One region of the Nitrosococcus watsonii C-113 genome, then DNA from elsewhere that is predicted to be linked to it. Evidence: predicted binding sites of a transcription regulator. Region 1 holds the regulator's gene; each other region holds the start of a gene.
The links. Region 1 encodes sigma-54, which starts transcription at its own class of promoters, with help from an activator protein. Its sites were predicted from a motif close to TGGCANGNTNCNTGCTT; they were not measured.

Region 2: a site for sigma-54 is predicted at 919-935, ahead of NWAT_RS04335 (PEP-CTERM sorting domain-containing protein). Genes of this name have one in related genera too.
Region 3: a site for sigma-54 is predicted at 1,360-1,376, ahead of NWAT_RS04535 (flagellar basal body-associated FliL family protein). Genes of this name have one in related genera too.
Region 4: a site for sigma-54 is predicted at 1,237-1,253, ahead of NWAT_RS17070 (EDSAP-1 family PEP-CTERM protein). Genes of this name have one in related genera too.

Annotation. Positions count from the first base shown of each region.
Region 1 is NC_014315.1:306,275-308,479, reverse strand. Features, by position in the region: gene lptB (LPS export ABC transporter ATP-binding protein) at 1-213, shown strand, start outside; gene NWAT_RS01455 (RNA polymerase factor sigma-54) at 291-1,739, shown strand; gene hpf (ribosome hibernation-promoting factor, HPF/YfiA family) at 1,769-2,095, shown strand; gene NWAT_RS01445 (PTS sugar transporter subunit IIA) at 2,109-2,205, shown strand, end outside.
Region 2 is NC_014315.1:912,401-914,605, reverse strand. Features, by position in the region: gene NWAT_RS04335 (PEP-CTERM sorting domain-containing protein) at 65-910, opposite strand; gene NWAT_RS04330 (efflux RND transporter periplasmic adaptor subunit) at 1,367-2,205, shown strand, end outside.
Region 3 is NC_014315.1:962,937-965,141, reverse strand. Features, by position in the region: gene fliM (flagellar motor switch protein FliM) at 1-792, opposite strand, end outside; gene NWAT_RS04535 (flagellar basal body-associated FliL family protein) at 797-1,312, opposite strand; gene NWAT_RS04530 (UDP-glucose 4-epimerase family protein) at 1,556-2,205, opposite strand, start outside.
Region 4 is NC_014315.1:1,972,469-1,974,673, reverse strand. Features, by position in the region: gene NWAT_RS08750 (hypothetical protein) at 484-672, shown strand; gene NWAT_RS17070 (EDSAP-1 family PEP-CTERM protein) at 1,412-2,205, shown strand, end outside.

The DNA of each region.
Region 1 (2,205 bases):
TCAGTGCTCGATATTCAGGGTATTATTAGACACTTAACAGAACGAGAGATTGGTGTTTTGATTACCGATCACAACGTCCGGGAAACCTTGGGAATTTGCCAATATGCTTACATTGTTAATGAAGGTGAAGTAATTGCTAAAGGTAAGCCCCAGGAAATCCTTGATAACGAGCGAGTAAAGGAAGTGTATCTGGGGTACAATTTTTATCTTTAACTTCTATTATGGTATGTTTCTTGCTAAATAATATATCGTAAGATAGATTGCAGTATAATGGCAGGCAAATCTCAGGCATGAAAACATCTCTTCAATTACGCCTTGGGCAGCAACTAACGATGACGCCCCAGTTGCAGCAAGCCATTCGTTTGCTGCAGCTTTCAACCTTGGAACTGCAAACTGAGATCCAACAGGCATTAGAGTCTAATCCACTGCTTGAGCAAAACGAAGAGAGGCAGGAGCCTTTAGAAACCGATGGCTTAAAGAACGAAGTTCTTGATCCTGAAGGCAGTGAGCTAACAGCTTCACTGGCCCAAGAGACAATCCCAGAGGAATTACCCGTAGACACTAACTGGAACGATATCTATGACAGCTCACCGTTGCCGGGTACCTCTGGAAGCGAATCCTCACCCGATCTAGAAAATCAGGACAAGGGGGGAGAAACCTTGCAAGAACACTTGCTATGGCAGGCACATTTGGCTACCACCAACGAGAAAGATTTTGCCATCGCAGCCACTATTATCGATTCGATTAATGAAGAAGGCTATCTATGCAGTACCTTCGAAGAAATACAAGCAAGCCTAGGAAAGGACATAGAGGTCGAGCTTGATGAAATCAAAACCATATTGCACCAGATACAGAATTTCGAGCCTTCTGGGGTTGGCGCACGTGACTTAGCTGAGTGTCTGTTGCTACAACTGAAACAGTATCCTCCCACTACCCCTTGGCTAAAAGAAGCCAAACTGCTCCTATCCCAACATCTCATAACACTGGGGAAACGGGACTATATGCAATTGATGCGGGTGATGAAATTATCGGAACAAGAACTACAAGCAGTTATCCATTTAATTCAATCGCTCAATCCGCGGCCGGGTCATCAAATACAGCCGAGTAAAACCGAATACGTCGTACCTGATATCTATGTCACTAAACACAAAGGCTGTTGGCAAGTCGAACTTAATCCCGATACCGCCCCGCGCTTACGGGTCAATGCTCAATATGCTAGTCTTATTAAACGGGCTGACGATAGTCTCGCTAACAGCTATCTCAAAAACCAACTCCAAGAAGCCCGCTGGTTTCTTAAAAGCCTGCACAGCCGCAATGAAACCTTACTTAAAGTCACCTGTTGTATTGTTGAGCGGCAGCAGGGTTTTTTGGAGCACGGTGAAGAAGCCATGCGTCCTTTAGTGTTACACGATATTGCGGAAGCGGTCTCCATGCATGAATCTACGGTTTCTCGGGTCACCACCAACAAATACATGCATACTCCACGGGGAATTTATGAGCTAAAATACTTTTTTTCCAGCCATGTGGCTACCAGCAGTGGGGGAGAGTGCTCCGCAACGGCTATCCGTGCTCTTATCAAGAAATTAATCGCTGCGGAAAAACCTCGCCAACCTCTAAGCGATAGTAAAATCGCCCAAACCCTGGCCGAACAAGGCATCAAAGTGGCACGGCGTACTATTGCCAAATATCGGGAAAACCTAAGCATACCCCCTTCCAACGAGCGAAAACGCTTGATCTAGATAACGGCAAACAAAATAGGGAGCAGCCCATGCAAGTCAATATCACTGGCAATCGCATTGAGATTACGCAAGCACTACGCAACTATATAGAAAATAAGTGCGAGCGTTTAGAACGCCACTTTGACCAATTGATTCACCTTCATATAGTCCTCAGTGTAGAAAAAATGAGGCAGAAAGCGGAAGCAACCCTGCATCTTAGTGGCGCCAATGTATTCGCCTCTGCTGAGGATGAGGATATGTATGCAGCCATAGATGATCTGACAGACAAACTAGATCGGCAAATAAAAAAACACCGGGAAAAGCTAACCGACCATCGCCGGAGCGAGGGCATAATAAAAAAACAGCAGCAAGGATAGGCCAACCAAGGTTATGCAAATTACCAAGCTCCTTGGTCCCGATCAAGTTGCTGCTGGCACCCTTGCAAGCAGCAAAAAGCGGGTTCTAGAACAGCTTAGTGAACTGCTCG
Region 2 (2,205 bases), 610 kb from region 1:
AGGCCGAAGCAAAAATAGAGGCCATGACCGAGAACGCTAGCAAGAGGATTGATTGAGTTGACTCTTAATCCAGGTATAAAGTTGTCCGCTTACGGCCAGCAACTCCTAACCCAACGAGACCCAAGAAAAACAAGGCAAAAGTTCCGGGCTCGGGGATAGAGACACTTCCGCCATTACCAGATGACCCGCCATTGTTACCAACAAGACTTATAGTGAATGGATCAGTGTTACCAAAAGCCAAGCCCGTAGCCCCACCTTGCTGGAACCTCACGGACACCAGGCCGCCTGAAAACTTAGGTGGGTGAAGACCGCCTGGGAAGCCAGGTGGGTTAGCTGGTGGAAGGCTGAGTGAAAGCAAGTGGTGGGGATCGGAAAAAAACATATCTTTATCACCAATAGAGTCCAGTGTAAGAATTATCTCAAACGGTGAAGAGTTACCATCTATGCTACCGGAAAAGTAATTGTTTGGTCTGAATTGATTACCAGTAGTTACCCACGTTAAAAAAGTTTGTCCTATTTTCCCTGCAGAAGTGGACAATGGTATCTGCTCAGTTATGAGCCCTATCGAATCATGTGATCGCGGCGCATCTGAACGATCAAAGCTAACAGATCCGCGGGAAGTTGTAAGATTGGCAGAAATTAGACCGCTATGACCGTCGCGAGGGTTCCCAATTTCTTGAAAGATGCCGGCATTGGAGTTGGGCTCCGATATCTCCGCCAGCCCCGTGTCGAAGATAAAAGACCCACTAAAGGTTTCACCAGGAAGAAAATCAATGCTTCCCCCGCTATCCTCTGCGTTCCCTGAAAAGCTTACTTCAATTAACGCTGCTAATGTCCCTGAAGAGTAACCCTGAAATAGACAGATTACTAATTTTCTCCGTATTAATTTTTTATCATAATTAGGTAGCAATAATTGATATGCAAATATTGTGCCGTAAAATTAATCGCTATAATTTCAGGAATTTATTAGTTTGATAAAAGTTTTTTCTTCTATAAAAGGCTGTATTTGTAAAAGCAATTGACATTAACCTGGTAGATTATTTTGTTTCGGGTACTATCCAAGATGGAGCTTTTAGGGCACTGTTGTAAAAAACTTGAGTTTAGAAAATCCAGGCTGCTTCGGTTTCCAGATACCTGTAGAAGGTAGCCTTCAAGAGCGCATATGTTCTCATCAACTCTTTGATGAGAACATCGTTATTTTTCTTTATTTCGCAACTGGGCCACTTATGCCGTGTATCTTGATCCAGGCGGCGCCCTGCCTGGCTGGTAAATGTGGGTACTCGCCGGCTTCTGCTAGCGCTTATAATCGCGATCCGAAAAAAATTACAACATTCTTTCTAGTTTAAAGCGAAGCGCCCACAGCCCCATGGAAGCATTGGATAAACTAAAAATTCATCGCACCCCCCAAAAGAAATCTTCTCCAGCTACTAAAGTCCGCCACAAAGGGTGGCTTCTTTTTATCGCTTTACTCGCCGGGATTGCAGTCATTTATTTAGCTTTTCCTGGCGTCTTTAACTCAAGGACCGAGGTGGCCATAGGAACCGTATCGCTTAGCTATCCGGCCCAGGAATATACCCTCTTCAACGCCACCGGTTATGTGGTCCCCCAAACTAAGGCTGATATTGCCTCCAAAGCCACGGGCCGGTTAGAAGTCCTAGAAGTAGAAGAAGGGAATCATGTAAAAAAAGGCGATATTATTGCCCGTCTGGAAAACCAGGATGTTCTGGCAAGCAAGGAGCAGGCACAAGCCAATGTCGCCGTGGCCCGTGCTGGGCTCCTAGAGGCCCAGGCTGAGCTTAAGGATGCCACGCTTGCCTTGAAACGGGCCAAGGCCCTGGTTGATAAAAAGTTTATCAACCGCGAGACTTACGACACCGCCGTAGCTCGTCATGATAAAGCCAGCGCTGCAGTCCAAAGCGCCAAAGCGAATATTCTAGCGGCCCAGGCGCGCTATCAAGAAGCCAAGGTAGCAGTGGAATATACTCTTATTCGCGCACCTTTTGATGGCGTTATCCTGGAGAAATATGCCGATCTCGGGGATGTGGTGGCGCCCTTCTCCTCCACCATCGAATCCAAAGGAGCCGTAGCCTCCATGGCGGATATGCGCACCCTGCAGGTGGAAGCCGACGTCTCAGAATCCAACTTAATGCAGGTCAAAGTTAATCAACCCTGCGAAATCCAACTTGACGCCCTGCCAGGGGAACG
Region 3 (2,205 bases), 660 kb from region 1:
ACAGGACAATTCTACTTCGGCATCCGAAACATTTTTCCTTAGAGCCTGATTCCAGCCACCATCTGCCTGAGTGAAATCATCTTTTTTTCCAGTATCTAGTAGTTCACGCACAGGCTCCAGTAGGGTATAGGGCAAGGCGATGTGAAATTCTCCGCCCCCTCCCTCAAACTCCACATGAAAGGTGGAAACCACTACTATCTCACTGGGGCTAGCAATGGTGGCAAGCCGGGGATTAAACTCCGTCTGTAAATACTCAAAATTTATTGCCAGCACCGGCTCCCAAGCCTGCTTTAGATCAGTAAAGGTTCTTTCTAAAACCAACTGGATAATATGCATCTCGGTAGGGGTAAATTCACGGTTTTCAAGGCGATTATAAAATTCCCCAGAACCGCCGAAATACCGATCTACCAGCATAAATACCAATTTAGGATCAAATACGAACAAGCCCGCCCCCCGGAGAGGATGTATCTGCACTAGATTTAAGCTGGTAGGCATAAAGAGGGTATGAAGATACTCAGAAAACTTGAGCACCTGCACTCCTCCCACCGTAACCTCGGTCGCCCGCCGCAACAGGTTAAATAAACTGAGGCGAAATTGGCGTGCAAAACGCTCGTTAATCATTTCCAACAGGGGAACATAAGCCCTAGCGATACGGTCTTCACTGCTAAAATCGTAAGGACGAATCGTCTTTTCATGTCCCAGAACCCGTGGGTCGTCTTCACCCCCACCACCGGCAATACCGGAAAGCAAGGCATCCACTTCATCTTGGGAAAGAATATCAGTAGCAGCCATGGCTTTACTGCATTACGAAGCCAGTGAAAAAGACGGCCTCCACGCCGGAGACGCCCGCTTGGGCCTCCAAAATTAGATTAATCTCCTCCCGTGCTGCCTCCCGCAGCCGTTCTTTACCCTCCAGGGTACGCACCGTTTCGTAGTCCTGTTGGCTAAGTAGAAGCAGCAGCGTATTACGAATAGCAGGCATGTGCGTTTTCAACGCATCAATGACTTCTTGATCGCGAGCCATAGCCTCCATTTTAGTCTGGAGAAAGCGTATCCGGTGCTGGCTTTGGTGCTGGAAATTAACGACGAAAACAGGGTCTAGAGAATGATAGATAGCGGGCTGGCTAGATACCTTAGCGGCTGCGGAAACCTCGTTAGTAGCCACCTGCGGGCCTATCACGCCAGTTAGGTACAAAGCCCCCGCCACCGCTATTATCAGGAGGATAAGCAAGGCGCAAATGAGAATAATCAGGGATTTTTTGGAGCCTCCACCATTCCCGGTTTCCGCATCCAAGGTATCGCTTTCAGCCATGGGGTTTATTCCTCTGCTTACAACTAAGAATTATTTATTCTTAATGTAAGCAAGCCCCATACCATCTCTTCCAATAGCAGAAAAACGTATTAATTTAAATAACTTGCCGTAAAGTACCTGGTGGCCGCCAAATAAATGGCGATTAATGACAAAAGCGGTTTGGCAAAAAATTGACGCTCAGTAATGGCTATCTTCCCACCTTAATACGGGAGGTGGAAGAGTACGGGAAATTGCTTTCTAGGTTCACTTCCCCTCTTCCCTCCTATCAGGAGTCAATGCCAACGATCTTTGGTGAAGGGTTGCTAAGCAAAGAGCTTTAAGGATTTCAGGCAATGCCGTTTCTAGGGAATACCGAGGACGATAACCGAGTTCTCTTTGTATTTTGGCACAGCTATACCATGCCGAACCCATTAACTTGTATAATACGTGGGAATTCAAAGGTACTTCCCTCTTGAGAACCCACCCGGCAAAATCCCCCGCTTTAGCAATCATTCGCAGCAACCCGGCCGGAAAACGCCACCCCGGAATAGAACGGCCTAATGCTTGGCAAAGCAATATATAAATTTGGCGAGAGGAATAAGTACAACCATCCGTCACGATATAAGTTTGGTGGCTCGCCTTGGGATTTTCGGCTGTGAGCAATAGCGCCTGCACAACATCATTGACATGCACCATGGAACGGCGGTTTTTCACTTCCGGCAGTGGTGGAAACCATCCTCGCTCAATCGCGGCCATCATCCGGGGGAGATTCCCCTTGCCATCACTGCCATAAACCATGGGAAGGCGCAAGTTGCAAACATGCATACCGTAGGTACGGCCTGCCTCTAGCACCACCCGTTCAGCAGCTAGCTTCCCTCGACCATAGGCAGTTTGGGGGAGTTCTGGACTAGCCT
Region 4 (2,205 bases), 1.7 Mb from region 1:
ATGCAGGCTCAAGGTGTCCTTGCTGTAATCTCCGACTATCTTTGCTTAGAAGGATAGTTATATTAATATTGGTGCTTGCCCCCGTTCCGGCCGCTCCATAGGCTAGTCCCGCTAGCCCAGTAGTTTTAGGTATTTTGTATGGTATTCATATTACGATACCCTATGTACCGCAATCACTGAGGTCTCATTGATTAGGCGGCGAATGAGTTGATATGGGTGTAGTTATACCGGTAATCAGCGATCTTGGCATACAGCCGCTGGCCGCGAACAAGTTTTTGAGTTGGACATTGAATTTATATCGGTACGAGATGAAGCAGCGACTGGCTTGGTCGAGTAAGATCCTGATACTCGGCAGCGTTGACGACAGCCTGCGACTCCAGTGTACTAGCAGCGGGGCTTTCGATTTGGCGATGAACAGTGTCCATCACACAATAGCAAAATGTCACCTGGGTCATCCGAACTGACTGGCGCTTGTCCCTAGACTTGAAGCTCGGGTATAGTGGGTTCGCTTTTGCCTCAAAAATTCTTGAAGGCTTGCTGCTGGTCACGCAGCGTCTGCTGCAAAGCCATGCTGAGCACGTCATCAGCCAGGGTATTCCACTGAGAGCTACTACCAGCCACTTTTCTAAGGTCGAGCGGGATACCGAGACTCCCTACGTTGATCGATATTGATGGCGCGGCGCTTAATCATGTTCTCTTGTAAAGTAGTAGTTTATACTATTAAAGTTTCGCCATGACTGATAGTCATTTCATTTTTGAAAACTTTATCAGCCTGGAGAATTCGCGCTTCAACGGGTCCTTTAGGCTGGCTACGATTTAGGCCACAAGGCCGTCAGTTTGGTGCCACCCTCGAGGGCGCATTACTTCCTAGCCTCCCGCTGGTAGGTTACGCTTTTGGTAACAGGGGAAGAAGACTGGCGCGAATTCATGGTGAAAAGCAATTAATAAGGCCCTTGCGTTTGAGGCTCCGTTTCATTTTGCCTGTCTGCTGCAGGCAGGCAGGTACTCTCGCTGGAGGGCGTTCACCATCCATGGAGAACTTCAAGGTATCTGTTACGAATTCCAGCACAAATAGCCTGCTAACAGTTTGGCGGAAGGAAAATAAATTCCTGTTTGGATAGATAGCTTTTTTCCGGGAATTGTAATGTCATATATTTTTACATTTTTTCCCTATACACGATATATTTGAACCCATTATGCTTCGTAAATTTATGAAAAATAAGAATAAAAATTTATTGGAACGATTTTTGTATAATGTTAATTGCGATGATAATTATCAGTAGGTTAAAGGTAATTTTAAGCTTACCTAGCTACCAGAAGGAAACTGATATCCTTCTTCATAGCTAGGTAGATGTTGTGAATATATTGAAGCCCTATCAAATTATTTTTAAGGATTTAAAGGAGCAAGGCTATGAAAGCTTTTAAAAAGAAAACTCTCTTAACTATCGGCGGAGCGGCGTTAAGTCTAGGAATGGCGGGAACCGTCCAGGCAGGGGCATTGGCTTATTCTTCGCTAGAAATTAGTGATTTCCAGATTTTTAATAATGCTGGCAACCAATGGGATTTCGGTGATTTCGACCCGATCAATATTGGGAACACCGGTACTTCGCAGGCTTCGCTTACGGGGAATCCAGGCGCCGGACCGAACGCGGTAGGCCCGCTTCAGGGAAACGCTGATGTTGGTATGGCCTGCACGGGGCCTGATTGTGCTGGTATTGGTCAAAACGACTTTTCTGAACAAAATGGCGGGCTACCCGCTTCTACTTCTCACTTCTCTCGGGCTGATTCCTTACTGGAGGGTGCCATCATTAGCGGAGTGCCTGGTGGGGTATCCAATAGCGCGGATGCAAATACCGTTGCGGAGGTGCAGCTCAATCAGTCGGCGAGCGGGGCTTCAGGTTCCTTTGTCGGTACGACTACTACATTTAAATTTAGTTTAGCTGAAGATGATGCTTTTGACTTCCAGTTTGATGGGCACGGAAGGCTAGATGCGTTTCTCCACCAGCCGCAGACGGCAGCCCAAGCCTCCTACGCCTTTAGCATTACCATTAAAGATCTAGGGACTAATGCGACGGTTTTTAACTGGTCTCCCGACGGAGTAGTTAACAACGGAATTATGGGCGGCACTGAGTCTGTGGACGGTTTTGATCTCACCGATAATGTTGGGGTAGTAGGCGCTGCGCTACCGGTGCGCCCTCAGGCTGA